Regions from separate parts of the Serratia sp. ID 25-353 genome, predicted to be linked through region 2. Evidence: predicted binding sites of a transcription regulator. Region 2 holds the regulator's gene; each other region holds the start of a gene.

What was found. The regulator Fur, encoded in region 2, represses iron uptake genes when iron is present. The targets are predictions, from matches to a motif close to ATAATAATGAGAACNACTATCAA.
Region 1: a site for Fur is predicted at 2,861-2,883, ahead of sodA (superoxide dismutase [Mn]). Genes of this name have one in related genera too.
Region 3: a site for Fur is predicted at 4,246-4,268, ahead of fes (enterochelin esterase). Genes of this name have one in related genera too.

What each region holds. Positions count from the first base shown of each region.
Region 1 covers NZ_CM139236.1:43,380-53,688, forward strand. Annotated here, with positions in the region: gene yiiM (6-hydroxyaminopurine reductase) at 1-8, opposite strand, end outside; gene ACYF6X_RS00205 (methyl-accepting chemotaxis protein) at 108-2,036, opposite strand; gene sodA (superoxide dismutase [Mn]) at 2,162-2,782, opposite strand; gene fdnG (formate dehydrogenase-N subunit alpha) at 3,199-6,246, shown strand; gene fdxH (formate dehydrogenase subunit beta) at 6,259-7,161, shown strand; gene fdoI (formate dehydrogenase cytochrome b556 subunit) at 7,158-7,793, shown strand; gene fdhE (formate dehydrogenase accessory protein FdhE) at 7,793-8,722, shown strand; gene ACYF6X_RS00235 (DcrB-related protein) at 8,837-9,487, shown strand; gene ACYF6X_RS00240 (glutathione S-transferase) at 9,528-10,133, shown strand; gene selA (L-seryl-tRNA(Sec) selenium transferase) at 10,203-10,309, shown strand, end outside.
Region 2 covers NZ_CM139236.1:3,013,118-3,023,426, reverse strand. Annotated here, with positions in the region: gene chiP (chitoporin ChiP) at 1-1,063, shown strand, start outside; gene chiQ (ChiQ/YbfN family lipoprotein) at 1,110-1,436, shown strand; gene ACYF6X_RS14610 (beta-N-acetylhexosaminidase) at 1,450-4,107, shown strand; gene fur (ferric iron uptake transcriptional regulator) at 4,353-4,799, opposite strand; gene fldA (flavodoxin FldA) at 5,129-5,668, opposite strand; gene ybfE (LexA regulated protein) at 5,933-6,220, opposite strand; gene ybfF (esterase) at 6,477-7,250, opposite strand; gene seqA (replication initiation negative regulator SeqA) at 7,475-8,017, shown strand; gene pgm (phosphoglucomutase (alpha-D-glucose-1,6-bisphosphate-dependent)) at 8,095-9,738, shown strand; gene ACYF6X_RS14575 (PadR family transcriptional regulator) at 9,930-10,309, shown strand, end outside.
Region 3 covers NZ_CM139236.1:1,651,978-1,662,286, reverse strand. Annotated here, with positions in the region: gene ACYF6X_RS07945 (non-ribosomal peptide synthetase) at 1-2,582, opposite strand, end outside; gene ACYF6X_RS07940 (MbtH family protein) at 2,634-2,858, opposite strand; gene fes (enterochelin esterase) at 2,889-4,196, opposite strand; gene ACYF6X_RS07930 (TonB-dependent siderophore receptor) at 4,397-6,586, shown strand; gene ACYF6X_RS07925 (helix-turn-helix transcriptional regulator) at 6,637-7,257, opposite strand; gene ACYF6X_RS07920 (amino acid permease) at 7,368-8,825, opposite strand; gene ACYF6X_RS07915 (Glu/Leu/Phe/Val family dehydrogenase) at 9,444-10,309, shown strand, end outside.

The sequences.
Region 1 (10,309 bases), 2.1 Mb from region 2:
TGATGCATGTGCGCCTCCGTGTCTCGCGTCGAGGGCTCAGCATAGCCTGAGTTGTGCCGGGGGGACATAACAACCCGCCCGAAAATCCTCGGGCGGGCGGCGGGGCGTCAGAAGGTGGTCCAGTTCTCTTCCGCTGCGGCGTTGGCGGCCGCGGGTTTTACCGCCGGCGCTTTCGGCGCGGCGGCTTTCACGGCGGCGGGTTCGGTCTGCTCCGCCAAACGGAACACCGAGACGCTCTGCAGCAGCATGTCGGCCTGTTCTTCCAGTGAGTCGGCGGCGGCGGCGGACTCTTCCACCAGCGCGGCGTTCTGCTGGGTGGTGTGGTCCATCTCGACGATCGCCTGGCCAATCTGGGCGATGCCGCGCGTCTGCTCATCGGAAGCGGCGGCGATCTCGGCCATGATGTCGCGCACGTGGGTGACCGAGCGGACGATCTGTTCCATGGTGTTGCCGGTGCTTTCCACCAGTTCGGTGCCGGTTTTCACCCGGCTGACCGATTCGGCGATCAGCCCTTCGATCTCCTTGGCCGCCTGGGCGCTGCGGCTCGCCAGGCTGCGCACTTCGCTGGCAACCACCGAGAAGCCCCGGCCCTGTTCGCCGGCGCGCGCCGCTTCGACCGCGGCGTTGAGCGCCAGGATGTTGGTCTGGAAGGCAATACCGTTGATCAGGGTGGTAATTTCGGCGATACGCTGCGAACTGCTGGAGATATCGCGCATGGTACTGACCACGTTTTCCACCAGCTTGCCGCCCTGCTGCGCCGTCTGCGAAGCGTCGGTGGCCAGCTGATTGGCGTGGTGGGCGTTGTCGGCGTTCTGTTTCACCGTGGCGGTCAGCTGTTCCATGCTGGCGGCGGTTTCCTCGACCGCCGCCGCCTGCTGCTCGGTGCGGGAAGAGAGATCGGTGTTGCCGGCGGCGATTTCCGCAGAGGCGGTGGAGACCTGGCTGACCCCCATCTGGATCTTCTCAATCATGGTGCGCAGGTTTTGGCTCATGGCCGCCACCGCGTTCAGCAACTGCCCCAGCTCGTCGCGGCGGGTGCTGGTCTGCGCCTGGCGCAGGTCACCGCCGGCGATGCGCTCCGCCATCGCCAGGGTGCTGTGCAGCGGACGGGTGATCTGCAGCGTGATGCGCCAGGCGATAAGCACCCCGGCGATGATGGCGATCAGGGTGGTGATGCCCATTTGCAGCTGCGCCAGATTGATGTTGTTGCGCGTCTGCACCAGCTCGTCCTGCATAAAGGCGTTGACCAGCATGCCGATCGCTTGCGCGCGTTCGCCGAGCTGCCGGCTGATCTGCTGCTCGTGCTCATAGGCCGGCAGGTAAGCCGCGATGCGGTTTTTGTAATCGTCCAGGGCGGCCAGCAGCGGCTGCAGCTGCGGGCGCTGCGCGTCGCTGACCCGGCGGCTCAGCGCGTTGGCCGCGTCGCGGGCGTCGTCGATGGCCGCCATCAGCGGGGCTTCGGTTTCCTTGTTCAGGCTCAGCAGCAGGCCGCGCGCGCCGTAGCGCACCTGGGTCAGCTTCTGGTTCAGTTGGATAAAGGCCAGCTGCAGATCGCCGTTGGTCAGTTGGCGTTCCACCTGGCTCAGGCTGGCCTGCACTTCCGACATGTTCCAGCTCTGGCGCACCGCGTCTTTCGCCGTGACCGCCTGCTCAAAGACTTTTTGCTGCTGTTGATATTCCCCGATCAGCGTCACCAGACGCTGCAGATCCTTGCGGCTTTGGGCGTCCCAGTCAAGCGCCTGCCCCTGGTCTATCAGTTTGACGGCGTTCTCAATATTGGCGCGGTTGTTCTGAATGTACTCCGGCCGGTAGGTCTGGCCGTACATGGCGCGGTTGTATTTGGCCTGGTTGATCTCCTCGTTCAGCCGGTTGCTGAAGTCGATGCGATCGGCGCGGGATTCGATGATGTGCAGATATTGCGCCCCGGTGCCGGCGATGACCACCGCCAACAGCAGCAACAACGCGAAGCCGAGACCGAGCTTTTTACCTACGGTGAGATGAGTGAACTTTCCTGCCAATGCTTGCAATGCCGCCATAGCGTTTTTCCTTCTCCGGGCGAACGTCAATTGAACAAACCATCGGCAAGAAGTGGTCAAACTTTAGCGGATTTCAGGCAAAAAAATACCCGCCGGTGGCGGGCATCTTCATCAACGGGGGCGAATTACTTCTTCGCGGCGAAGCGTGCGGCGGCTTCGTCCCAGTTGACCACGTTCCAGAACGCCTTGATGTAATCAGGACGTTTGTTCTGATATTTCAGGTAGTAAGCGTGTTCCCACACGTCCAGGCCGATGATTGGGAAACCGGAAGCACCGGCAACGGCTTCGCCCATCAGCGGGCTGTCCTGGTTAGCGGTAGACACCACGGCCAGTTTGCCGTCTTTCAGCACCAGCCAGGCCCAACCGGAACCGAAGCGGGTGGCTGCGGCTTTCTCGAACTCTTCCTGGAATTTCTCAACGCTGCCGAAATCGCGCTCGATGGCCGCTTTCAGATCGCCGCCCAGCGTGGTGCCGGTTTTCAGGTTTTTCCAGAAGAAGCTGTGGTTGGCGTGGCCGCCGGCGTTGTTGCGCATGAAGGTGCGTTTGTCGGCAGGCACTTTATCCAGATCCTGGATCAGCTCTTCAACGCTGTATTTGGCCAGCTCAGGGTAGGCTTCCAGCACGGTGTTGGCGTTGTTGACGTAGGTCTGGTGGTGTTTGGTGTGATGGATTTCCATCGTCTGCTTGTCGAAATGCGGTTCCAGTGCGTCGTAAGCGTACGGCAGGGATGGCAGTGAATAACTCATAATCATCATCTCCAGTGGTGTATGGGCGGCGCAAAGGGCGAGCACCGCGTAAGCAGTCGGATCATTATAGTTAATTAAATGATATTGAAAATGATTATCAATGCCCTGTGAACTGTGTGGTTAATGAGCGGGTCGCTGCGCTAACATACTGATAGAATAGGGCGGCGGGGGGCCGTGTCAAGCCGTCGATCCGGCGCGTGGGTTACTCTCTATACTGTAGGGAGCGCCAACGCCGAAATGTATCGAAATGTGCCAATGCGTTCACTGAATGAGCACGAGTGTGTAACAACCACAAGCACGCTGTGGTAATATGGCCGGCGTTCGTAGCAAGCATAACAACAGTGACATTCGCGTTTGCCGCGCTAGCGGGCAGGCGCATTTGAACAATGTGACAATCGAGAGTAAAGGAGACCCCCATGCAGGTCAGCAGAAGGCAGTTCTTTAAGATCTGCGCTGGCGGTATGGCAGGAACGACGGTGGCCGCGCTGGGCTTTGCCCCCGACGTGGCGTTGGCGGAAACCCGGCAGTACAAACTGCTGCGCGCCCGCGAGACCCGTAATACCTGTACGTATTGTTCCGTCGGCTGTGGGCTGTTGATGTACAGCCTTGGTGATGGCGCCAAGAACGCCAAAGAAAGCATTTTCCATATCGAAGGGGACCCGGATCATCCGGTAAACCGCGGCGCGCTTTGCCCGAAAGGCGCCGGTCTGGTTGACTTCATCCACAGCGAAAGCCGCCTCAAGTACCCGGAATACCGGGCGCCAGGGTCGGACAAATGGCAACGCATCAGCTGGGACGACGCCTTCACCCGCATCGCCAAGCTGGTGAAAGAAGACCGCGACGCCAACTTCATCAAAACCAACGATCAGGGCGTTACCGTCAACCGTTGGCTGACCACCGGCATGCTGTGCGCCTCGGCCGCCAGCAACGAAACAGGTTTTCTGTCGCAAAAATTTAGTCGCGCTCTCGGCATGCTTGCCGTAGACAACCAGGCGCGTGTCTGACACGGACCAACGGTAGCAAGTCTTGCTCCAACATTTGGTCGCGGTGCGATGACCAACCACTGGGTTGATATCAAGAACGCGAATTTGATTATCGTCATGGGCGGTAATGCGGCGGAAGCGCATCCGGTGGGGTTCCGCTGGGCGATGGAAGCCAAAATACACAACAATGCCAAGCTGATCGTGATCGATCCGCGCTTTACCCGAACCGCATCGGTGGCGGACTTCTACACGCCGATCCGCTCCGGGACCGACATCGCTTTCCTGTCGGGCGTGTTGCTGTATCTGATGACCAACAACAAGTTCAACCGCGAATACGTCGAGGCCTACACCAACGCCAGCCTGCTGGTGCGGGAAGACTTTGCCTTCGAAGACGGCTTGTTCAGCGGCTACGACGCGGAAAACCGCAAGTACGACAAAACCACCTGGAATTACCAGTTCGACGAGAACGGCTTCGCCAAGCGCGACGTCACGCTGCAGGATCCGCGCTGCGTGTGGAACATGCTGAAGCAGCACGTGAGCCGCTACACGCCTGACGTGGTGACCAACATCTGCGGCACGCCGAAGGACGATTTCCTCAAGGTGTGCGAATACATCGCCGAAACCTGCGTCGCGGATAAAACCGCTTCGTTCCTGTACGCCCTGGGCTGGACTCAGCACTCGGTCGGCGCGCAGAACATCCGCACCATGGCGATGATCCAGCTGCTGCTCGGCAACATGGGCATGGCGGGCGGCGGCGTCAACGCGCTGCGCGGCCACTCCAACATCCAGGGGCTGACCGATCTCGGCCTGCTGTCGCAGAGCCTGCCGGGCTACATGACGCTGCCGTCGGAGAAACAGACCGATCTCGAGACCTACCTGAAGGCCAACACGCCGAAGGCGCTGCTGCCGGGCCAGGTGAACTACTGGGGCAACTACCCGAAATTCTTCGTCAGCATGATGAAGACCTTCTACGGCGACAAGGCACAGAAGGACAACAGCTGGGGCTTTGACTGGTTGCCGAAGTGGGACAAAGGCTACGACGTGCTGCAGTACTTCGAGATGATGGCGCAGGGCAAGGTCAACGGCTACTTCTGCCAGGGCTTTAACCCGGTGGCGTCGTTCCCGAACAAAAACAAGGTAGTGGCTTCGCTGTCCAAGCTGAAGTTCCTGGTGACCATCGATCCGTTGAACACCGAGACCTCCAACTTCTGGCAGAACCACGGCGAGTTTAACGAGGTGGACCCTTCGCAGATCCAGACCGAAGTGTTCCGCCTGCCGTCTACCTGCTTCGCCGAAGAAAACGGCTCGATCGTCAACTCCGGCCGCTGGCTGCAGTGGCACTGGAAAGGCGCGGACGCCCCGGGCGAAGCGCTGAACGACGGCGAGATCCTGGCGGGCATCTTCAGCCGCCTGCGCGAGATGTATGCGCGCGACGGCGGTGCGGTGCCAGAACAGGTGCTGAACATGACCTGGGACTACCTGACGCCGGACAACCCGGCGCCGGAAGAGGTGGCGCAGGAAAACAACGGCAAGGCGCTGGCGGATCTACTGGATGCCGACGGCAAAGTGCTGGTGAAAAAAGGCGAGCTGCTCAGCTCGTTCGCGCAGCTGCGTGACGACGGCACCACCGCCAGCGGCTGCTGGATCTTCGCCGGCAGCTGGACGCCGGCCGGCAACCAGATGGCGCGGCGTGACAACGCCGATCCGTCCGGCCTCGGCAATACGCTGGGCTGGGCCTGGGCATGGCCGCTCAACCGCCGCATCCTGTACAACCGCGCCTCGGCGGACCCGCAGGGTAAACCGTGGGATCCGAAACGCCAACTGCTGGAGTGGGACGGCGCCAAGTGGGTCGGGGCCGATATCCCGGACTACAGCACCGCCGCGCCGGGCAGCGACGTCGGGCCGTTCATCATGCAGCCGGAAGGCATGGGCCGCCTGTTCGCCACCGACAAGATGGCGGAAGGGCCGTTCCCTGAACACTACGAGCCGTTCGAAACGCCGCTCGGCACCAACCCGCTGCACCCGAACGTGGTGTCCAACCCGGCGGCGCGCGTGTTCAAGGACGATCTGGCGGCGATGGGCAAATCCGACAAGTTCCCTTACGTCGGCACCACCTATCGTCTGACCGAGCACTTCCACTACTGGACCAAGCACGCGCGGCTGAACGCCATCGCGCAGCCGGAGCAGTTCGTGGAGATCGGCGAAAAGCTGGCGGAGAAGAAGGGCATCAAGCAGGGCGACACCGTGAAGGTCAGCTCCAACCGCGGCTACATCAAGGCCAAGGCGGTGGTGACCAAGCGTATTCGCACACTGCAGGTGCACGGCCAGGAAGTCGACACCATCGGCATCCCGATCCACTGGGGTTACGAAGGGGTGGCGAAGAAAGGCTTTATCGCCAACACGCTGACGCCGTTCGTCGGCGACGCCAATACGCAAACGCCGGAGTTCAAGGCGTTCCTGGTCAACGTGGAAAAGGTGTAACGGAGACGAATTATGGCCATGCAATCTCAAGACATCATTCGTAAATCCGCCACCAATGGTTTCACGCCGGCGCCGCGCGCCCGTGACCACCAGGAAGAAGTGGCCAAGCTGATCGATGTCACCACCTGTATCGGCTGCAAGGCCTGTCAGGTGGCCTGTTCCGAATGGAACGACATCCGCGACGAAGTGGGGCACAACGTCGGGGTGTACGATAACCCCGCCGATCTGACCGCCAAGTCGTGGACGGTGATGCGCTTCTCCGAGGTGGAGGAAAACGGCAAGCTGGAATGGCTGATCCGCAAGGATGGCTGCATGCACTGCGCCGATCCGGGCTGCCTGAAGGCCTGCCCGTCGGAAGGCGCGATCATTCAGTACGCCAACGGCATCGTCGACTTCCAGTCCGAGCACTGCATCGGCTGCGGCTACTGCATCGCCGGCTGCCCGTTCGACGTGCCGCGCATGAACAAGGACGACAACCGGGTGTACAAGTGCACCCTGTGCGTCGACCGCGTGGACGTCGGCCAGGAACCGGCCTGCGTGAAAACCTGCCCGACCGGCGCCATTCACTTCGGCACCAAGGAAGCGATGAAGCAGGTGGCGGCGGATCGCGTCAGCGAGCTGAACACCCGCGGCTACCAGAACGCCGGTTTGTACGATCCGGCGGGGGTGGGCGGCACGCACGTGATGTATGTGCTGCACCACGCCGACAAACCGCAGCTGTACCACGGTTTGCCGGACAACCCGAGCATCAGCCCGGCGGTGACCTTCTGGAAGGGCGTGTGGAAACCCCTGGCGGCCATCGGCTTTGCCGCCACCTTCGCGGCCAGCGTGTTCCACTATGTCGGCGTCGGGCCTAACCGCGTCGACGATGAGGACGAGCACGACGAGCCGCATGACGAGGAGACGCGCAAATGAGAAAGGAAAAGCCCATTCAGCGTTACAGCGCACCGGAGCGCATCAACCACTGGATCGTGGCGTTCTGCTTCGTGTTCGCCGCCATCAGCGGGCTGGGGTTCTTCTTCCCCTCCTTCAACTGGCTGATGAACATCTTCGGGACGCCGCAGCTGGCGCGCATTCTGCACCCGTTTGTCGGGGTGATCATGTTTGCCGCGTTCCTGCTGATGTTCCTGCGCTACTGGAAGCATAACCTGATCAACCGGGAAGATATCGTCTGGGCCAAGAACATCCACAAAATCGCCATGAACGAGGAAGTGGGTGACACCGGGCGCTATAATTTCGGCCAGAAGTGCGTGTTCTGGGCGGCGATTATCAGCCTGGTGCTGTTGCTGGCCAGCGGCGTGGTGATCTGGCGGCCGTATTTTGCGCCGTCGTTCTCCATTCCGCTGATCCGCATCGCGCTGCTGGTGCATTCGCTGGCCGCGGTCGGCCTGATTATCGTGATTATGGTGCACATTTACGCCGCATTGTGGGTAAAAGGCACCATTACCGCGATGGTGGAAGGCTGGGTGCCGGCGGCCTGGGCCAAGAAACATCATCCGCGCTGGTACCGTGAGGTCCGCGAGAAACGACAGGAAGATAAACCCTGATGAGTATCCGCATCGTTCCTAAAGAGCAGTTAGGGGCACAGCGTGAGAAGTCCACAACGGCGGAGAACATCCCGCCGTTACTTTTCGCCAACCTGAAAAGCCTGTACAGCCGCCGCGCCGATCGTCTGCGTCAGCTGGCGGTCGACAATCCGCTGGGCGACTACCTGAACTTCGCCGCCGAGCTGGCGCAGGCGCAGCAGCATGCGCTGCACGATAACCCGCTGCAGCTCGATCTGAGTGAAGCGCTGGCGCAGGGCGCCGCCAGCGGCAAACCGCCGCTCGATCTGAGCGTGTTCCCGCGCAGCGAACACTGGCGCAAGCTGCTGACGTCGCTGATCGCCGAGCTGCGCCCGCAGGCGCCGGAGCATATCCTGGCGGTGCTGGACAACCTGGAGAAAGCCTCGGCGCACGAGCTGGAGCTGATGGCCGACGCCTTGCTCAACCGCGAGTTCGGCAAGGTGGGCAGCGAGAAGGCGCCGTTCCTCTGGGCCGCGCTGTCGCTCTATTGGGCGCAGATGGCCAGCCTGATCCCCGGCAAGGCGCGCGCCGAATACGGCGAGCAGCGCCAATTCTGCCCGGTGTGCGGCAGCATCCCGGTCTCCAGCATGGTGCACATCGGCACCGTCAACGGCCTGCGCTACCTGCACTGCAACCTGTGCGAAAGCGAATGGCACGTGGTGCGGGTGAAGTGCAGCAACTGCGAGCAGACCCGCGATCTCAACTACTGGTCGCTGGACAGCGAACAGGCGGCGGTGAAGGCGGAGAGCTGCGGCGACTGCGGCACTTACCTGAAGATCCTCTATCAGGAAAAAGACCCGCAGGTCGAAGCGGTGGCCGACGATCTGGCTTCGCTGGTGCTGGACGCCCGCATGGAAGAAGAAGGCTTCGGCCGCAGCAGCATCAATCCGTTCCTGTTCCCGGCGGAGTAACCGCCCGGCCCCGTTCGCGCGGGGCCGGACCAGCAATTTCAGCACGGGCTTCTGGCATTCGCCCGGGCGAGTTGCTACGTTTAGGCCATAACGCGCCAAGCGAAAGGAACCACGATGTTAAACACCCTGGCAAAACTGACTGCGGTCGCCGTGTTGGCGGTTGGACTGGCGGCCTGCGACAACAAGGACGACACCAAACCGGCGGTGCCGCCACCGGACACCAAGCCGACCGTGACGCAGCCCGCGCCACCGCCGCCGCCTGCGCCGGTAGAAACCCCGCCCGCGCCAGCGGGGCTGAACGTGTCGCTGCAGAAGGGCAAAATCACCTTCGAGCTGCCGCCGGGCTTTAGCGATCAGACGCTGAACAGCGGCATCATCAACGACAGCACCTCCACCATTCAGCGCTTTCTCGACGGCAAGTCGCGCCAGAGCGCGGTCTCGTCCGAAGTGATCCCGCCGGACGGCATGAAGCTCAATACCAGCGACAAAATGCTGAAAGAGCTGGCGCAGAGCGCCATCACGGTGCTGGCCGAACGCTATCAGAATATCCAGACCACCAAAGAAGAGAACTTCAGCGTCGGCAAACAGAAGTTTCGCCGGGTGGATACCGAGCAGACCGTCAACGGGCAAAAGGTGGTCTCCACCCTGGTGTTGACGGTGTTCAACAAGCGGGTAGTGACGCTGCAAATGCTGTCGCCGGCCAAAACGCCGGAAGTGCATCAGGCGCTGGTGCAGCGGATTATCGATACCCTGGCGGTGAAGTAAGCGCATTGCGCCGTGGCCAGGACGAAGCGGAGGAGATCGGATGAAGCTTATCGGCAGTTACACCAGTCCCTTTGTGCGCAAGATTTCCGTGATGCTGCTGGAGAAGGGGATCGCGTTCGAATTCGTCAACGATCCGCCGTATGAGCCCGGCAGCCGGGTGAAGGAGCTGAACCCGCTCGCCAAGGTGCCGGTGCTGATCGCCGATGACGGCGAGGTGTTTTACGACTCGCCGGTGGTGGCCGAATACCTTGAGCTGCTGGCGGTGGAGCCGGCGTTTTTGCCGGCTGAACGCGCCGCCGCGCTGCGCGTTCGCCAGGTGGCGGCGCTGGCGGACGGCGTGACCGACGCGGCGGCGACCCTGTTTCGCGAAAGCCGGCGCGCGCCGGAAAAACAGGACGAAAACTGGATGCTGCGCCAGCGTGACAAGCTGACGCAGGGGTTGGATGCGCTCGAGGCGCTGGCGCGGGAAAAAACGTGGCTCAATGCCGAGCGGCTGACGCTGGCGGATATCGCCACCGGCTGCGCGCTGGGCTACCTCAATTTCCGCCGCATCCTGCCCAACTGGTGCGTCGAGCGCCCGGCGCTGGTCAAGCTGGCTGAACGCCTGTTCGCTCGCGAAAGCTTCGCCCGCACTGCGCCGCCCTGAACGTTCTTTTCTCCCCGCCGCGGCGGGGTTTTGCTATGCCGATACGTCTAAACTGAAAACCGAGCGACCATGAGCACTGAATCCCACCTTCTTTACAGCCAACTGCCCGCCATTGACCGCCTGCTGCGAGAACCCGCGATTGAACCGCTGGTGGCGCAGCATGGCCAGACGCTGAT
Region 2 (10,309 bases):
GATCGCGTTCTCCTCGAAAAACCGTACCTACGACGAAGACTATTCCGGTGACAAAGGCGGCGTGAGCCTGTACAAAGCCGCCGCCAAATTCAAATACGGCCCGGTCTGGGCGCGCGCCGGCTATATTCAGCCGAGCGGCCAAACCCTGCTGGCGCCGCACTGGAGCTTTATGCCGGGCACCTATCAGGGGGCCGAAGCCGGCGCCAAGTTCGACTACGGCGACGCCGGTGCGTTGAGCTTCTCCTACATGTGGACCGACAAATACAAGGCGCCGTGGCATATCGAGATGGACGACTTCCGCCAGAACGATAAGAAAACGCGCGTCTCCTACCTGCACTCGCTGGGTGCCAAGTACGATTTCAAAAACGATCTGGTGCTGGAAGCCGCCTTCGGCCAGGCGCAGGGTTATGTGAATCAATACTTCACCAAGGCGTCTTACAAATTCGATGTGCTCGGCAACCCGCTGACCACCAGTTACCAGTTCTACGGTGCGGAAGACCGCATCAGTAACAAGAACGATCCGAACAGCATCTACGACGGCCTGGCCTGGCTGCAGGCGCTGACCTTCGGTTACACCACCGGTCAATTCAACTGGCGTCTGGAAGGCACCATGGTCAAGGCGGAAGGCAACCAGGGCTTCTTCCTGCAGCGCATGACCCCGACCTACGCCTCGTCCAACGGTCGTCTGGACGTGTGGTGGGATAACCGCTCCGACTTTAACGCCAACGGCGAGAAAGCAGTGTACGCCGGCGTGATGTATGACCTCAGCAACTGGAACCTGCCGGGCATGGCGGTCGGTGGCTCCTACGTTTACGCCTGGGACGCCAAGCCGAGCACCAACCCGATCTACGATCAGAGCCAGCGCCTGAAAGAGAGCGCCTGGAGCCTGGATGCGATGTACACCATCCAGGAAGGGCGCGCCAAGGGCACCCTGATCAAACTGCACTACACCCAGTATGACAACCACACCAACATCCCGAGCTGGGGCGGCGGTTACGGCAACATCTTCCAGGACGAGAAAGACGTCAAGTTCATGGTCATCGCGCCATTCACCATCTTCTGATGCATTCCCCGGCCTCGCCGCCGGGGGCAGTTAAGGGAATTCAACGATGAAAAAAATCATGCTGATGTTGGCGGCCGCCGCGGCCTTGAGCGCCTGCGCGCAACCCGCCGCGCCGCCGGAAGACGCCAAATTGAAACAGGCGTATAGCGCCTGTATCAACACCGCCGAAGGTTCGCCGGAGCGTCTGCAGCCCTGCAAGGCGGTGCTGAACGTGTTGAAACAAGAGAAGCAGCACCAGCAGTTCGCCGCGCAGGAAACGGTGCGGGTGATGGATTATCAGAACTGCATTATGGCGGTGCACAGCGGTAACGGTCAGGCTTACGACGCCAAGTGCGGCAAGCTGTGGCAAGAAATTCGCGATAACAATAATTAAGAAGGACAAGAACATGAACGCATTCAAACTGAGCGCATTAGCCGCGTTGACGGCAACGATGGGATTCCTGGGCGGCATGGGAAACGCCATGGCCGATCAACAGCGGGTGGATCAGCTGAGCCAGCTGAAGCTGAACGTAAAAATGCTGGATAACCGCGCCGGTGAAAACGGCGTGGATTGCGCGGCGCTGGGCGCCGACTGGGCCTCATGCAACCGGGTGTTATTCACCCTCAGCAACGACGGCCAGGCGATCGACGGCAAAGACTGGGTCATCTATTTCCACAGCCCGCGCCAGACCCTGCGGGTAGACAACGACCAGTTCAAGATTGCTCACCTCACCGGCGATCTGTACAAGCTGGAGCCGACCGCCAAATTCAGCGGCTTCCCGGCCGGTAAGGCGGTGGAAATCCCGGTGGTCGCCGAATATTGGCAGCTGTTCAGAAACGACTTCCTGCCGCGCTGGTATGCCACGTCCGGCGACGCCAAGCCGAAAATGCTGGCGAATACCGACACCGAAAACCTGGACCAGTTTGTGGCGCCGTTCACCGGCGACCAGTGGAAGCGCACCAAGGACGACAAAAACATTCTGATGACGCCGGCTTCGCGCTTTGTCAGCAATGCCGACTTGCAGACGCTGCCTGCCGGCGCGCTGCGCGGCCAGATCGTGCCGACGCCGATGCAGGTGAAGGTTCACGCGCAGGATGTCGATTTGCGCAAAGGGGTATCGCCGGATCTGAGCACGTTGGTCAAGCCGGCGGCGGACGTCGTCAACCAGCGCTTCGCGCTGCTGGGCGTGCCGGTTCAGGCCAACGGCTATCCAATCAAGACCGACATCCAGCCGGGCAAGTTTAAAGGCGCGATGGCGGTGCCGGGCGCCTATGAGCTGAAAATCGGCAAGAAAGAGACGCGGGTGATCGGCTTCGATCAGGCCGGGGTGTTCTACGGGCTGCAGTCGATCCTGTCGTTAGTGCCGAGCGACGGCAGCGGCAAGATTGCCACGCTGGACGCCAGCGATGCGCCGCGCTTCCAGTATCGCGGCATTTTCCTCGACGTGGCGCGCAACTTCCATAAGAAGGACGCGGTGCTGCGCCTGCTGGATCAGATGGCGGCCTACAAGCTCAACAAATTCCACTTCCACCTGAGCGATGACGAAGGCTGGCGCATCGAGATCCCCGGTTTGCCTGAGCTGACGGAAGTCGGTGGCCAGCGCTGCCACGATCTGAGCGAAACCACCTGCCTGCTGCCGCAGTACGGCCAAGGGCCGGACGTCTACGGCGGCTTCTTCAGCCGTCAGGACTATATCGACATCATAAAATATGCCCAGGCGCGCCAGATTGAAGTGATCCCGGAGATCGACATGCCGGCACACGCCCGCGCCGCGGTGGTCTCGATGGAAGCGCGCTATAAAAAGCTGCATGCCGCCGGGAAAGAGCAGGAGGCCAACGAATTCCGCCTGGTGGATCCGACCGATACCTCCAACACCACCTCCGTGCAGTTCTTTAACCGCCAGAGCTACCTGAACCCGTGCCTTGACTCGTCCCAGCGCTTTGTCGACAAGGTGATCGGCGAGATCGCCCAGATGCATAAAGAGGCCGGCCAGCCGATCAAGACCTGGCACTTCGGCGGCGACGAAGCGAAAAACATTCGCCTGGGCGCCGGCTACACCGACAAGGCGAAACCGGAGCCGGGCAAAGGCATCATCGATCAGAGCAACGAAGACAAGCCGTGGGCCAAGTCGCAGGTGTGCCAGACGATGATCAAAGAAGGCAAGGTGGCCGACATGGAGCATCTGCCGAGCTACTTCGGCCAAGAGGTCAGCAAGCTGGTGAAGGCGCATGGCATCGACAGAATGCAGGCCTGGCAGGATGGCCTGAAAGACGCCGAGAACGCGAAGGCGTTCGCCACCTCGCGCGTGGGCGTCAACTTCTGGGATACCCTGTACTGGGGCGGTTTCGATAGCGTCAACGACTGGGCCAACAAAGGGTATGAAGTGGTGGTTTCCAACCCGGACTACGTCTATATGGACTTCCCTTACGAGGTGAACCCGGACGAGCGCGGTTACTACTGGGGCACCCGCTTCAGCGACGAGCGCAAGGTGTTCAGCTTCGCGCCGGACAACATGCCGCAGAACGCGGAAACTTCGGTCGACCGCGACGGCAACCACTTCAGCGCCAAGAGCGACAAGCCGTGGCCGGGCGCCTACGGGCTGTCCGCTCAGCTGTGGAGCGAAACCCAGCGCACCGATCCGCAGATGGAATACATGATCTTCCCACGCGCGCTGTCGGTGGCAGAACGCGCCTGGCACCGCGCCGGTTGGGAACAGGACTACCGCGCAGGCCGCGAATACAAAGGCGGGGAAACCCACTTTGTCGATACCAAGATGCTGGAGAAAGACTGGCTGCGCTTCGCCAATATCCTGGGTCAGCGTGAACTGGCCAAGCTGGATAAGGGCGGCGTCGCTTACCGTCTGCCGGTGCCGGGCGCACGCGTAGCGGGCGGCAAGCTGGAGGCGAATATCGCGCTGCCGGGATTGGGCATCGAGTACTCCACCGACGGTGGCAAGCAGTGGCAGCGCTATGACGCCAAGGCCAAGCCGGCGGTCTCGGGTGACGTTCAGGTGCGGTCGGTCAGCCCGGACGGCAAACGCTACAGCCGCGCCGAAAAGGTCTAAGCCCGGTGCAACGGCCTGCTGTCCTGGCGGCGGCCGTATAACGAAGGGGGAATGCGTTCGCCCGCGCGTGTCGGCGTAGGGCGGACGTTGTAGTGAGAGGAGTACGTGGAGTCGCTGTGCCGCTGCAATTGTGATATTTCATGACATGATTTTCCCCCGGCTTGTCCGGGGATTTTTTTGCCCGTTGCACGGAGGGCATAAAAAAACCGCCTCGGTGTGAGGCGGTTTTTCATAGCCGGTCAGGCTTATTTCTTGTCGTGCAGCGTTTCGTCTTCGCGGCAGTCACCGGTTTCACAGTGGCCGTACAGGTACAGGCTGTGGTTAGTGAGCTTGATGCCGTGCTGCTTGGCGATATCACGCTGGCGCACTTCGATGGATTCGTCGCTGAATTCGATCACTTTGCCGCAGTCCAGGCAAATCAGGTGATCGTGGTGATGCTGTTGGGTCAGCTCGAACACGGACTTGCCGCCTTCGAAATTGTGACGTGTCACAATGCCCGCATCGTCAAACTGGTTCAGTACGCGATAAACCGTTGCCAGCCCGATCTCTTCGCCCATATCAATCAGTTTTTTGTACAAATCTTCCGCACTGACGTGATGGCATTCCGGATTTTGCAGTACTTCCAGGATTTTGAGTCGCGGAAGCGTGACTTTTAAGCCGGCCTTCTTCAATGCGATGTTGTTGTCGGTCATGCGAATTCAGTCCTGTTACTATGCTAATCAAGTTGAGGCGTACTCGCCTGTGGCATCGGTCGGCACAAAGAGTTAATGCGTCTCATTATAGAACCGGTTGTACTAAATGGAAACCGCCGGTTGTTAACAAAGATATAATTGCACTATTGCATGTTTTGCATGCAACGCCTTGATGGATGGGATAAACCGATATCTCAGTCTACCGTGACGGGGTGGGAAGTTACAAATCTGTAGCTTCTATCGCAGCAATCCCTGTTGCCGATGACGGCCCTGTGGGCACACTATGCACTTTACAGGGCCTTTGTTCAACCTTTCGCCAGTGCCGGGGCTTAGCCGACGATATCGGCCAGGCTCAGCTCTTCGACGATCTGTTTGACCCAGGCGTCGACGCGCTCGTTGGTCAGCTCCGGCTGACGGTCTTCGTCGATCGCCAGACCGATGAAGTGGTCGTCGTCCGCCAGGCCCTTGGAGGCCTCGAAGTGATAGCCTTTGGTCGGCCAGTGGCCCACGATGGCCGCGCCGCGCGGTTCGATAATGTCGCGGATGGTGCCCATCGCGTCACAGAAGTATTCCGCGTAGTCTTCCTGATCGCCGCAGCCGAACAGCGCCACCAGTTTGCCGTTGAAGTCGACTTCTTCCAGCGTCGGGAAGAAATCATCCCAGTCACACTGCGCTTCACCGTAGTACCAGGTCGGGATACCCAGCAGCAGGATATCGAACCCTTCCAGGTCTTCTTTGCTGCTTTTAGCGATGTCATGCACTTCAGAGACGTCGTCGCCAAACTGTTTCTGGAGAATTTTCTGGATCATTTTGGCAATGTTTTCGGTATTGCCAGTGTCGCTGCCAAAGAAAATGCCTACAGTAGCCATATCGCGTATAACCTTTAAATTCAAGTAATTGCATTACTCGACGCCGGCACTGCCGCCGCTGACGCCGATTAAAATGATGCCATGGCAAGAGCCTTTCGCCTCCGGGGCGGGCGCCGACAGGCGCAGTCTCTTACCGGTAAATGCGTATCATGCCAGAAAGTGGCGCCGGGGTTTTATCGCATTTATGCGATGCCGGAGAATGAAGAAAAGCGTGGTCGATCCGGCGTTGTCCTTAACGCCGCGCCGCGCGTGCGGCCGAAGAGATCAATGTTCCGGCTGTTCTTCCGCCAGTTGTGCCAACAGCATCTGCTCGATGAGTTCGCTGCGGCTGATGTTGCGCTGTTCCGCCAGTTTGTTCAGGGCGTCCACCGCATCCGCGTTGATTTTCAGCTCTACGCGCCGCAATCCACGCACTTTATCGCGCCGTAACTGATTGCGCTTATTGATTCTAAGCTGTTCATCGCGGGAAAGCGGGTTGGTTTTCGGGCGCCCCGGACGGCGTTCATCTGCGAACAGATCCAGCGTCGTGCGATCCGTTTGTTCTTTTGCCATAGGTAGCGGTACTGCAAGGGAGTTTGCATCAAAAAGCGCTCGCACGCTTCCGGAGGCATCGGTTAACACACTTCGGGCCAATAAACCCTAACCCAAATTCACCCCCGAACCGGCGTTCGCGAACGCGCTGGCGCGGCGGCAAAATTATAGCGCGCCATATTACCCCAGCAGATGGAGCGGCGACAATGCCTAACTGCGGGCTAAACGCGCTAAGCCGTTATCTTTAGCGCGTTTTTTCGCCAGATGAGCGGGTTTTTCAGGCTTCGTCGAGAAAACGGTGGATGGCGCGCAGCACCGCCTCCGGCTTCTCGGCGTGCACCCAATGGCCGGTGCCGGCGACGACGTGCGCGCGGGCCTGCGGGAACTGGCGCGCGATGTCTGCACGGTAACTGTCCTGCACGTACGGCGACAGGCCGCCGCGAATGAACAGGGTTGGGTGCGGCCAGGCCGGCACATCCTGCCAGCCGGTGATGTCTTCGTAACGTTCGATCAGCACCGGTAGGTTGAAACGCCATTCGCCGTTGTGGAAGGACTTAAGCAGGAACTGGATTACGCCTTCTTCCTGCAGATAGTCGCGCATCAACTGGGCGGCCGCCTGGCGCTGGGTGATGCCGGCGGCGCTGACGGCCTTCAGCGCGGCGAAAATCTCGTCGTGGCGGCGGGTCTGGTAATCCACCGGCGCGACGTCGATGACGATCAGCCTGGCGACGCGCTCGGGCGCGATAGCGGTCAGCGCCATCGCCGCTTTGCCGCCCATCGAGTGGCCGATGACGATCGCTTTCTCCAGCTGCAGTTCGTCGAGCAACGCCAGCAGATCCTGCGCCATGGCGGGGTAGTTCATGTCGTCGGCGCGCGGGGAGAGGCCGTGGTTGCGCAGATCGACCTTGATCACGGTGTGCTGTTTATGCAGATCGCGCGCCAGCACGCCCAGGTTGTCCAGATTGCCGAACAGCCCGTGGATCAGCAGCACCGGCAGCGCGTCTGACTCGGCGGCCAGCAGTTGATAATGTAATTTCATGGCGAAGTTCATACTGAGAGAGATTCAGATTAGGGTATCATGATTGAATCGCACGATGAATCATGCGGAATTTTCGCGGCGCGGGCTTGGCAGTGCCGGCTATAGGTATTAGTCTGCATTTGCCGTCCAGAGGCACATTGTTGTGTTCGCCCCAGCGCTTTTAACCTTATAATCCCATGGCTTGAATGCAGGATCTGGCTTCAGGTTCTAAGTAGAAAAAACAGTATTGGATAAAGATGAAAACTATTGAAGTCGACGAAGAGCTTTACCGTTATATTGCCAGCCACACGCAACACATCGGTGAAAGCGCGTCCGATATTTTACGCCGCATGTTGAAATTCACCGCCGGGCAGCCGGTGCGCGCGTTGCCTGCCGCCAGTGCACCGCAGTCCGTCGAGCTGGAAAAAGCGGCGCCGGCGCAGCGCCCACGCGATCGCGTACGCGCCGTACGTGAGCTGCTGCTGTCGGATGAATATGCCGAGCAGAACAAAGCGGTCAACCGTTTCATGCTGGTGCTGTCCACGCTGTATACCCTCGATGCCGCCGGTTTCGCCGCCGCCACCGAGGCGTTGACCGGCCGTACCCGCACCTATTTCGCCGGCGATCAGCAGACCCTGCTGGCCAACGGCACGCACACCAAGCCGAAGCATGTACCGGGCACCCCTTACTGGGTGATCACCAATACCAATACCGGCCGCAAACGCAGCATGATCGAACACATCATGCAGGCGATGCAGTTCCCGGCGGAACTGATCGAGAAAGTTTGCGGTACCGTCTAATTTAGCGAACAGCCCGTCATGCTGGCCGTGCGCGACGTATCTGCCCGGTCACCGACAGGGATGAGGGAGATATGTCGATGGCGAATAATCCACGTGCCGGGCAGCCCGCCCGCCAAAGCGATCTGATCAACGTAGCCCAGCTGACGTCGCAGTACTATGTGCTGCAACCGGAAGCCGGCAATGCCGCACACGCGGTGAAGTTTGGCACCTCCGGCCACCGTGGCAGCGCGCAGCGCCACAGTTTCAACGAAGCGCATATCCTCGCCATTGCTCAAGCGATTGCCGAAGTTCGTCATCAGCAGGGCACCACCGGCCCGTGCTACGTGGGCAAAGATACCCATGCGCTGTCCGAGCCGGCCTTCATTTCCGTGCTGGAAGTGCTGACCGCCAACGGCGTCGATGTGATCGTGCAGGAAAACAACGGCTTCACGCCAACGCCGGCGGTATCGCACGCCATTCTGTGCCACAACCGCCGCGGCGGCGCGCAGGCCGATGGCATCGTCATTACGCCGTCCCATAACCCACCGGAAGACGGCGGCATCAAGTACAACCCGCCGAACGGTGGCCCGGCCGACACCAACCTGACGTCGGTGATCGAAAAGCGTGCCAACGAACTGCTGGCGCAGCAGCTGAAAGGCGTTCAGCGTCAGTCTCTGGACAAGGCCTGGAACAGCGGCCACCTGCATGCCAAAGATCTGGTGCAGCCTTATGTCGAAGGTCTGGTTGAGGTGGTCGACATGCCGGCCATCCAACGCGCCGGCCTGAAGCTGGGCGTGGATCCGCTCGGCGGTTCCGGCATCGCCTATTGGCAGCGCGTGGCGGAGCACTACAAGCTGGATCTGACGCTGGTAAACGATTCCCTCGATCAGACCTTCCGCTTTATGCACCTGGACCACGACGGCATCATCCGCATGGACTGTTCGTCCGAGTCGGCGATGGCCGGCCTGCTGGCGCTGCGCGACAAATTCGATCTGGCGTTCGCCAACGATCCGGATTACGACCGTCATGGCATCGTCACCCCGAAGGGCTTGATGAACCCGAACCATTATCTGGCGGTAGCCATCAACTACCTGTTCCAGCATCGCCCACAGTGGGGCGCCGATGTGGCGGTAGGTAAAACGCTGGTGTCCAGCGCGATGATTGACCGCGTGGTGGCCGATTTGGGCCGCAAGCTGGTGGAAGTGCCGGTCGGTTTCAAATGGTTCGTGGATGGCCTGTTCGACGGCAGCCTGGGCTTCGGCGGCGAAGAAAGCGCCGGGGCCTCGTTCTTGCGCTTCAACGGCCAGCCGTGGTCGACCGACAAAGACGGTATCATCATGTGCCTGCTGGCGGCTGAAATCACCGCGGTAACCGGTGAGAACCCGCAGCATCACTATGACGATCTGGCCAAGCGCTTCGGTGCACCAAGCTATAACCGCATCCAGGCGCCGGCAACCCATGCGCAGAAAGCGGCGCTGTCCAAACTGTCGCCGGAGATGGTCAAGGCCAGTACGCTGGGCGGGGACCCGATCACCGCACGTCTGACTGCAGCACCGGGCAACGGTGCGTCGATCGGCGGCCTGAAAGTCATGACCGACAACGGCTGGTTCGCGGCCCGTCCTTCCGGTACCGAAGAGGCTTACAAGATCTACTGCGAGAGCTTCCTCGGAGCGGAACACCGCGAGAAGATTGAGCACGAAGCGGTCGAGATCGTCAGCGAAGTGCTGGCTTCCGCCAAGTAATCGCTTTTCTTGATTGATAAAAAGCGCTGTTTTTACAGCGCTTTTTTTATGCCTGCAATTTAGATATATCTTTTTATCGGCGCACGCTTGCGCATTTAGATATATCGATCTAGATTAGCGTTATCGACGCTGTTTAGATATATCTAAACAACCTCGTATTGATGTTCACTGTTAAAGCGAGGTATCACCCTATGTTTCATCGATTAGGTTTACACCGGCATCACCACCACCATCATGAATGCGAAGAGGGCCGCCGTCATCGCGGTGGGCGCCATCACTTCGGCGGCGAAGGCGAAGAGCACGGTCGGGGTGGGCGCGGCGGCCGGGGCGGGCGTCACCGTCTGTTCGAGCACGGCGATCTGCGCCTGGTGCTGTTGGCGCTGGTGGCGCGCAAGCCTAGCCACGGCTATGAGCTGATCAAGGCGATTGAGGAAGCGTCATCCGGCCTGTACGTGCCGAGCCCGGGGGTGATTTACCCCACGCTGACGCTGCTGGAAGAGCAGGATTTCCTTGAGCCGCTCACCACCGGCAACGGCCGCAAAAGCTACCGCATCACCGCCGCGGGCGAGGG
Region 3 (10,309 bases), 1.4 Mb from region 2:
ACCTCGCCTTCGGCGAACGGGTTGGCGACAAAGCGCGCCGCCGTCAGATCCGGGCGCCGCAGGTAACCGCGCGCGATGCCTTTGCCGGAAATGTACAGTTCGCCCGCCGCGCCGATCGGCACCGGCTGCAGGCGGCTGTCGAGCAGCCAAACTGAGGTATTGGCGAGGGGACGGCCGATCACCGGCTGGTCTGCGGCCGTCACCGGCGCGCCGAGGGTATCGACGGTGTATTCGGACGGGCCGTAATAGTTGTGGATCTCCACTTCCGGATGCTGCTGCATCAGGTTCCACAGCGTCGGCGTCGCCGCCTCGCCGCCGATCATCACGAACGACGGCAGCGGGAACTGCCCTTTCAGCAGGCCGCAGTCCACCAGTTGCGAGAAGAACGACGGCGTGATGTCCAGCAGATCGATCGGCGTCTGTTGGGTTTGTTCCAGCAGCGCCCAGGGGTCGCGGCGCAGCTCCTCATCGAAGATAACCAGTTCGCTGCCCATCATCATGCAGAACAGCGGTTCCCAAGAGGAGTCGAAAGAAAACGAGGCGGTATGGCCGGCGCGCAAGCGGCGCGCGTGGCGAGCCTGGAATTTTTCGATCGCCGGGCCAAACAGAGAAGCCTGGTGCGACAGGAACAGGTTCAGCAGCCCGCGGTGTGTGGACATGACCCCCTTGGGTTTGCCGGTCGAGCCGGAGGTGTAAATCATGTAGGCGAGATGCGCCTCGCTCAGCGGCACACGCCGTTCGGCATCCGTTATCGGCGTGGCCTCGGCGGCCGCGCAGCGCGCCAGGCACGGGGCGTCGTCCAGGCACAATATCTGCGGCAGATCCGGCATGTTGGCCCGCGTGGCGCGGTGGGTCAGCAACATTACCGGCCGCGCGTCGTCGCACATCAGCGCCAAACGTTCACGCGGATAGTCCAGATCGAGCGGCATATAGGCCGCGCCGCTGGCCAGCACGCCGAGCAGCGCGACCAGCGTGTCCACCGAGCGTGGAATGCCGATGGCGACAACGTCTTCGGCGCCGATGCCGTTTTCGATCAGCACTCGCCCCAGTTGCATCACCCGTTCGGAGAGCTGCCGGTAGCTGAGGCGCACGTCGCCGCAGGCCACCGCCAACGCCTCGGGCTGGCGCTCGACCTGGCACTGGAACGCATCCATAATCGAGACCATGCCCGCCGGCGGCGTCAGCTCGGCGCCGCGCCCCCAGGCCGCGAGTTGTCTGAGTTCCCCATCGCTGATTAGCGCCAGTTGGCCGTTCGGCTGGCGCGGCTGCCGCGCCAGCTGCTGCAGCCAATGGCCGATGCGCTCCGCGTGATGATGCAAGGTGCGCGGCGAGTATTTGGCCGGGTTGGCGACCAAAGACAGCGTCAGCACGCCGCTTCGAAAACCGATCTCAAACTCCAGATCGTCAACCGGCCCCATCGCCAGCGTATGGGTGGTGGCCGCCTGACCGTCGAACGACAAGGCGCTGTGGTAGACCTTGACGTTGACCACCGGGCCATACAGTTCCTGATGGCCGCCGACCAGGCCGAGATCGCGTTTGATCTGCTCCGCCTCATAGCGTTGATGGCGGCGCGCCTGCTTGATCTCCGCCACGGTGGCCTGGCAGACGTCCGCCAGCGACATCGCCGGCGTCACGTTCAGCAGCAGCGGCAGCACGTTGACCACCGGGCCGACCGCCGCCAGCGCCTGCGACCCCATCCGGCGCATGAAAGGAAAGCCGACTGAGAAGCGGGTTTCACCGCTCATGCGCGCCAGATACATCGCCAGCGCCGCCGTGACGATATCGGCCGGTTGCAGCGACTGCAGCGCATCATCGCGCAGCGCTTCGTCAAACAGCGATTCAGGCAGCACCAGCGCCTGTTTGAGCGGCCGGGCACCCGGTTCAACCTCCCGACTCTCCGTCGATAATGACAGCGGCGACGGCAAATCGCGCAGATGCTGGCGCCAGAATTCGGCTGCCCGCTCACGTGCGGTCGACGTTTGCCATTGCTGAAACTCCTCCACCACCTTGCCGAACGGGGTAAACGGCGAGGCCGCCGGCGACAGCCCGTGGCGCAGCGCGCGATAGATATCGGCGATCCGGCGGGTGATGGCTTCGAAACTGAAGCCGTCCAGGGTCAGATGATGAAAGCGCTGGTACCAGAACCAGCGCTCGGCGCTGACGCGGATCACTGCATGGCGATAAAGCGGCCGTTCGCCGTCCGCCGGCAGATCCTGCGCCAGATCGTCGTTCATCAGCGCCAGCGCCGCCTGTTCGGCGTCCGGCTGCGTGCTGAAATCGAACCACTCCGGCGCCTGCACGCGTGCAGGGTCGGCTATCAACGGTAAACGCTGCACCGGCTGGCCGTCCTGCGCCTCAAAGAACCGCGCCTGAACCGTATCCGCTTCGGCCAGCCCCTGACGGATGGCGCGCTCCAGCGCCGAGCGGTCGATAGCGCCGTGCAGTTCGGTGTAGTGCGCCACGGCGAAGCCGTTGCGGCGCAGCGCGATTTGGTCGGCGATCCAGATCCCCGGTTGTGCTGCAACCAGCGGATAATCCCGATACTCGACCTGAGTATCCGGCAAAGAAAGCGTTTCTGACATGGTGTCTGTCCTTTTCCTCAAACGGAATGTATCGATGTGGCTGCCTGGCGCTTAACGCGCCGCATCCGCCGCTTTCAGCGCCGCCGGCCGCATGTCCTGCCAGTGCGTTTCGATGTAGTCGATGCATTCGCCGCGCGACGCCGGCCCCATCAGCACGCGCCACCCCTGCGGCGTGTCGGCAAACTGCGGCCACAGCGAATACTGCTGCTGCGCGTTGACCAAAACGGTGAAACGGAGGCTTTCGTCATCGAACGGGTTTTGTTGTTCCTGAGTCATTTTCATTACCTGTCTGTCAAAATGTGTGGGTTATTTCATCGCGGAAAGCAGCTGGCGCACGCCGTCCACCAGGCCGCCGCGCCAGCAGAGCGCATCGTGCCCGCCGGAAAACACGCGGTATTCGGCGCGGTGCCCCGCCGCCGTCAGCGCCTGATGCATTTGGCGATTAACGAATTCGATGTCCGCCTCTCGATCGCCGGCTTGCTGAATCACGGTGAGCGTGGGCGACGCCGCGTTGCGTTGCCGAACCTGGCGTATCAGCCAGCCTTCCTCCAGCTCGTGGCGTTTTTCGAACTGGGTAACGAATTGCACCGTAGGCCACCAGAAGGAGCCGGACTGGCTCAACACGTGGCCAAAGCGTTCCGGCCAGTGCACACCGGCATATAACGCCGCCAGCCCGCCGTAGCTCTGGCCGGCGACAACGGTGCGCGTCCCTTCCTCGCTGAACGGTTCGCGCTTCTGCGCCTGCGGCAGCAACTCATCGATGATTGCTTGCCAGAAGGCGGCGTTGCAGGGCAGCTCGTTTTCCCGGTGTTCACCGTCGATCGCATCGATCAGCAGCCAGCACGCGGGCGGCAGGTGCCCTCTTGCCGTTTCGTGCTCGATCACCGGCAACAGCGCGTGCCTTTCGATCCAGTTTTGGCCGTCGAGCAATAACACCAACGGGCGATTCGCTTTCACCGCCGCGTCGCCGCTGGCATACAGCCAGACGCGCCGCTGGTTATCCAGATGTTCGCTGCGCCACTGAAAAAGCTGTAGCCGCGCCTCATCCCATGGCCGATCGGCGGCCTGCCAGGCGCTTTGATCGTCGGCATCCGGCCCTTGCGCCAGGGAAACCGGGCGCGGGCGATGAGACGGCCCCAGCGATACGCGATTCAGCGGATCGGCGATGGCCAATGGGAACAGCGATACCCACCAGGCGCGCTGCTGGCGGTCGCGCAACGTTTCGTCGTCGCTGAATACGGGGGGAAGATCCCGATCGGTAATAGGGATCAGGCTATAGCTGCCGCGCCAACGGCGATCGATAACGGCGGCGCCGTACCAAACGTCGGTGCCGGGGAGCCTGGTCAGGCTGCTGGGGGACGTGCTGTGGTGATCGGTAATGCCGTTGATATCGGCGTAAACGCGGCGTATTGGCGAGTGCCGTTCATCGCCGGCGGGATCGCGCCACAGCCAGGTCATTTTGACGTGGCGGTCATCGTGCGGCTCGACGATGGGCGTGCCGTGTGAGGCCACCTTCTGCCACCACGCAGGCTGTCCTGCCGCCTCTTCACGCAGCCATTGCGCCGCCAATCCCTCATGACCGCTTTCTGGCCTCTTTTCCGGCAAAAACTCCATAGCGCCCCTTACATAACACGAGTGATTTTTACAAAACCTGACAATCGTATTGATACTCATTATCATTTTCAATACTATTTGTCGGATTTTTACCGTCGTGCACACACGGCGTTTCCGCGTCGACGGGAGAAGACCGCTTGTCGGCATTTCGGGGTTTATCAGGGTGGCATGACACACAACGCAGGTATGCAGGAGAGATAATGAAGATTAAAAACAAAGGGATAGCAAACGGAAATGCGGAGGCGACGGCCGCCAAGCGTCTGTTGCTGGGATCGGCGCTGGCCTTACTGCCCTTGGCGCAACACGCGTCCGCCGCGGCGGACGAGACGATTTTGGTGACCGCCGACGCGCAAAACAGCGTGACCGCGCCGGTCAAAGGGATCGTCGCCAAAGAAAGCGCCGCCGGCACCAAGACCGCCGCCCCTCTGCGCAAAACGCCGCAGTCCATCTCGGTGGTCACGCGCGAGCAGATGAACGACCAGGAGCCGGCGTCGGTCGCCGACGCGCTGAACTACACCAGTGGGGTGATCACCACCTACCGTGGCAACTCCAACCGCAATGACGAAGTGATCAGCCGCGGCTTCCGCTATGCGCCCAAGCTGCTCGACGGCCTGCACTTTGGCCTCTCGAGCCAAAACGGCGGCGCCGGGCAGATCGATCCCTGGCTGCTGGAGCGCGTGGAGATGGTGCATGGCCCGGCCGGCGTGCTGTACGGCCAGGTCAGCCCCGGCGGCGTGGTGGTGATGACCAGTAAACGCCCTACCGCCCAGAGCATTCACGAAGTCAAATTCAGCACCGGCAACCGCCATCTGGCGGAAACGGCGTTCGATTTCGGCGGCAAGCTCAACGACGACAATACCCTGTTCTACCGCCTGAACGGCATCGCCAGAACCGAACATGAGTTTGTCAAAGACAGCAAGCAGCAACGGGTGGCCATCGCCCCGGCCTTCACCTGGCTGCCGAACGAAGACACCAGCTTTACGCTGCTGACCAGCTACCAGAACGATCCGAAAGCCGGATCGCGCAACTTCCTGCCGCGCGCCGGCACGCTGTTCCCGACCAGCGCGGGCTATGTGCCCTATGACTTCAACGTCAGCGAACCCAGCTTCAACAAGTCGCGGCGCGAGCAGGCGTCGATCGGCTACAGCCTCGAGCATAACTTCAGCGATGCGCTGTCGTTTACCCAGAACCTGCGCTTCACCCACCGTGATGAAGACTATAAATATCTGGTTTATAACGTAAACTCGAAGGTTAACGACCACACCGTCACCCGCATGGCGCAGCATGAAACGCAGATGACCAACGAGTTTGGCGTGGATAACCAGCTGAAGGGCCTGTTCGACACCGGCGAGGTGAAGCACACAGTGCTGGGCGGGCTGGATTACCGCTACAGCCATATCGATTCGAAGATGTATCGCGATCGCGGCAACGATTACCCGATCGACTGGGCCAACCCGGTTCGCCCCAGCATCGATGGCAGCACGCTGGCGCTGGCTTCCAGCGATTTGAAGACGCTGAATCAGGTCGGGGTGTATCTGCAGGACCAGTTGGAGTGGAATAACTGGAACCTGCTGCTGTCCGGCCGTCAGGACTGGTCGCAGGTCAACACCCGCGATCGCACCAGCGGCGGTAAAGAGCAGACCTACAACGATGCCCAGTTCACCGGCCGCGCGGGCCTGCTTTACGCCTTCGACAACGGCATTTCACCGTACGTCAGCTACTGCACCTCGTTCGATCCTAACCTGTACCCGAGCGCGCCGGGCGCCGATCCGCTCAAGCCGACCACCGGCAAACAAACCGAGGTGGGCGTGAAATACCAGATCCCGGGCGGCAACACCCTGCTGACCCTCTCCTGGTTCGACATTACCCAGCGCAATGTGGCGTCTTACAACCGTCTCACCTCCGCCTACGAGCAGATCGGTGAGGTGAAATCCAAAGGGATTGAGGCGGAAGTGCACGCCCAACCAACGCCGGAAATCAAGCTGACCGCCGCCTATACCTACACCGACGTAGTCACCAAAGACTCCAACTCGGCGGACGAAATTGGCCACAGCCCGGCGGGCATCCCGCGCCACGCGGCATCCGCCTGGGGCAGCTACAGCTTCCTGAGCGGCGGGCTGAACGGCCTGACCGTCGGCAGCGGCGTGCGTTACATCGGCGATGCGCCGGCCGACGCCACCGGCCAGTACGACGTGCCGCACTACACGCTGTACGACGCCATGGTGAAATATGACCTCGGCCAGGCCTCGTCAGCGCTGCGCGGTGCGGCGCTTCAGCTCAACGTGCAGAACCTGACGGACAAGAAATACGTTTCATCCTGCAGCGGCGAGTACGCCTGCTTCTACGGCAGCGGCCGCAGCATCATCGCTTCGGTCAACTACCGCTGGTAACAAAAATGGGCGGCCAGCGCCGCCCATTTCTTCCGCCTTTCCCGCCGCCTTTACTCCTGCTTCAATTCCCGCAAATGCTTGTACACCGTGGCGCGCCCCATCGACAGCACGTTGGCGATGTAATCCGCCGCGCTTTTGGCCTTGAACGCCCCCTGATGATAGAGATCGCTGACCAGCCGCCGTTTCTGTTCGCGGCTCAGCGCGCCGAGCGCGGCGTTTTCGCGCCGCAGCCAATCGTGCAGGAAGGTATTGATCTTCTCCTGCCAGTCATCTTTGAACAGCGCTTGCGGCTGTGGCTGCAGCCGCGTGACAGACAGGAACATGTCCAGCGCGTTGCGGGCGTCCTCGAACATCGCGGTGCTCAGGTTGATGCACAGCAGATAGCTGGGCTTGCCCTGCTCGTCGCGCGCGGCGATGCTCACCGAGCGCATCTTTTTGCCGTCCCAGTTCAGCTTCTCATAGGGGCCGGTCACGCCGGCGCCGCCGGCGAGCTCGACGTCTTCCAGCCCGGCGTCGTCACCCGGTTTGCGCTTCGACAGGTTGTTCGCCAGATAGGCAATCTTGTTGGTGGCCAGATCGTGGATCACCACTTCTGCATTCGGGAAAAACAGCGCGGCGATGCCGTCGGCGACCGATCGCAAAAGTTCGAGTTGAGAAGAAGAGTTCGGCACGCTGGGGTGTCTCCGTATGGCCCGGTTTGGTTTGCGGTTCAGCCGCTTAGCATACCGCAGTTGCCGCCGCTTGCCGAGTCGAGCGGCGGCAACTGCGCATCCTTCGCCGGTTATTCCGCCTCGGCGCCACGCCGATAAAACACGTAGCTCTCGCGCGCCACGCTGTCACGGACCCGATAGCGCCAGATCAGGCCGAGCGTGGTAAACCACAGCGGCATGCTGCATAGCGCGATCAGCGTATCGCGATCGAACACCATCAGCACTAGCGTAAAGGCGAAAAATGCCAGCGTCAGCCAGGCCATCGCGACCCCGCCCGGCATTTTGAAGTGGGAACCGGCGTGCAGATCCGGCCGTTTCTGGCGATATACCAGGTAGGCGACCAATATCATGCCCCAGCTGTAAACCACCAGGATCGCCGCCACGGTAGAGACGAGGGTGAACAGCGTCATGACGTTCGGCACCAGCACCAGCAGCAAGGTGCCGGACACCATGCAGAAGCAGGAAAACAGCAGGCTGCGGATCGGAATGGCCGTGGTGCGGGACAGAATGCGGAACTGGCCGTGGGCGTGCTTTTCCATCGACAGGCTGTACAGCATGCGGGTGCTGGAATACACCCCGCTGTTGGCCGAGGACATCGCCGAAGTCAGCACCACAAAGTTGATCACCGCCGCGGCGGCCGGCAGCCCCGCCCGATCGAACAGCATCACGAACGGACTGCTGTCCGGTGAAATGTGGCTCCACGAGGTGACGGCGATAATGGTCAGCATCGAGCACACGTAGAAGACGATGATGCGCGCCGGGATCGCGTTGATCGCCTTTGGCAGCACCTTCTCCGGGTTTTTGGTCTCCGCCGACATCGTGCCCAGCAGCTCGATGCCGGTACAGGAGAAAATGGCGATCTGGAAACCGGCGAAGAAGCCGAAGATGCCGTGTGGCATGAAAATGGCGGGATCGGTGACGTTATGCAGCGAAGCGGTCACGCCGTCCGGCGAGGTCCAGCCGCTGAACACCATCCAGGCGCCGGTGGCAATCAGCGCGACGATCGCCACCACCTTAATCATCGCGAACCAGAATTCGGCTTCGCCGAACATCTTGACCGATAGCATGTTGAACAGACACAAGAACCCCAGCGTCAGCAGCGCCGGCAGCCAGGGCGAGACGTTAGGCAGCCAATACTGCACGTAGCCGCCGCACACCACCACGTCGGCAATGCAGGTCACGACCCAGCTCAGCCAGTAGGACCAGCCGAGAAAAAAGCTGGCGCGCGGCCCCAGGTATTCGGAGACGAAATCGGCGAACGAACGATAATCGAGCCGCGTGAGCAGCAGCTCCCCCATCGCCCTCATGACCATGAACATGAAAAAGCCGACGATGGCGTAAGTCAGTACGATGGAGGTGCCCGACAGCGCGAGGGTTTTCCCGGCGCCCATAAACAGCCCGGTGCCGATGGCGCCGCCGATCGAAATCAGTTGAATATGGCGCGCGCTCAGCCCGCGCTGCAGGGTTTGGGCACAGTTTGGCCCTTCGGCTGAACCTGGGTTCAGCCGATCGCAGTGATTTTTTTTCATGGTATTACCTGTCCGTCATTAAGGCGATTAAGCAACCGATGTGCGGCTGCAGCAGGAGTGAAACGCCCGTGGGCGCTCTAACCGGCAATAAAATTGAGACCGAACGCTGCCCGCCCCGTTGTAACAGGGAGGTAATAATAATGGGTGCCGAGAAAATGCTCTCGTGAGCCGCGTAGCGCCCACGTTTGGCGTACAAAGCCTGAGCGTGGTGGGTAAACACTACAATATCAAATGGTTATACTTTCCCTTGTGCAACAAAAAAACGACGCCGGAGCCGTTTTAACATTAATTTAACTCTGGCGAGGGGAAATGCCATTGTCAACATGGCAGTTAAATAAAATGAAACTTTTTGATCACATTCAAGCTTCTGAAAAATAGATAAAAAGGGTTTTTATGCGCTTTATATGCATAAATTATGCATGTGCTCGCTCACCGCCGACAAAAAGTAATTAACTATTCATTTATCGCCCTGCAGGCGGCGAAAAACCGCCCGCTGGCCCGATGAGAGGGGGGCTAACAACCGGCATAATTAGTGGTAAATTTAGCGTCGCAAAGTGTTATGCGCTTGCTAATCCACGGTTAAACGAAATAAATACCTCTAATATATAAAGGTTGGTTATGGAAAAGCTATCCTACGCTTCAGACAGCAGCACCACCGCTTGGGCTACATATCTGCAACAAATCGATCGCGTCGCCCCTTACCTCGGCGAGCTGTCACGCTGGGTTGATACGCTGCGTCACCCTAAGCGCGCTTTGATTGTTGATATCCCGCTGCAGATGGACGATGGCACCATCCGCCACTTCGAAGGTTTCCGCGTACAGCACAACCTGTCGCGTGGGCCGGGTAAAGGCGGCATCCGCTTCCACCCTGACGTCGATCTGAACGAAGTGATGGCCCTGTCCGCCTGGATGACCATCAAGTGTGCCGCGGTCAACCTGCCGTACGGCGGCGCCAAGGGCGGCATCCGCGTCGACCCGTTCAAACTGTCTGAAGGTGAACTGGAGCGACTGACCCGCCGCTACACCAGCGAAATCGGCTTCATCATCGGGCCACAGAAAGACATTCCTGCGCCGGACGTCGGCACCAACGCCAAAGTGATGGCCTGGATGATGGACACCTACTCCATGAACCACGGCACCACCATCACCGGCGTGGTCACCGGCAAGCCAATCCACCTCGGCGGCTCCCTGGGCCGTGAGAAAGCGACCGGCCGCGGCGTGTTCGTCACCGGCAGCGAAGTGGCCAAACGTCTGGGCGTGCAAATCGAAGGCGCCAAAGTGGCGGTACAAGGCTTCGGTAACGTGGGCAGCGAAGCGGCTCGCCTGTTCGTTGGCGTCGGCGCACGCGTCGTCACCATCCAGGACCACTCCGCCACCCTGTTCAACGCCGATGGCATCGATCTGGCCGCGCTGACCGAATACCAGGTCAAGCACAAGCAGATCGCCGGCTTCCCGGGCGCCAGCGAGATCGAAAGCGAAGCGTT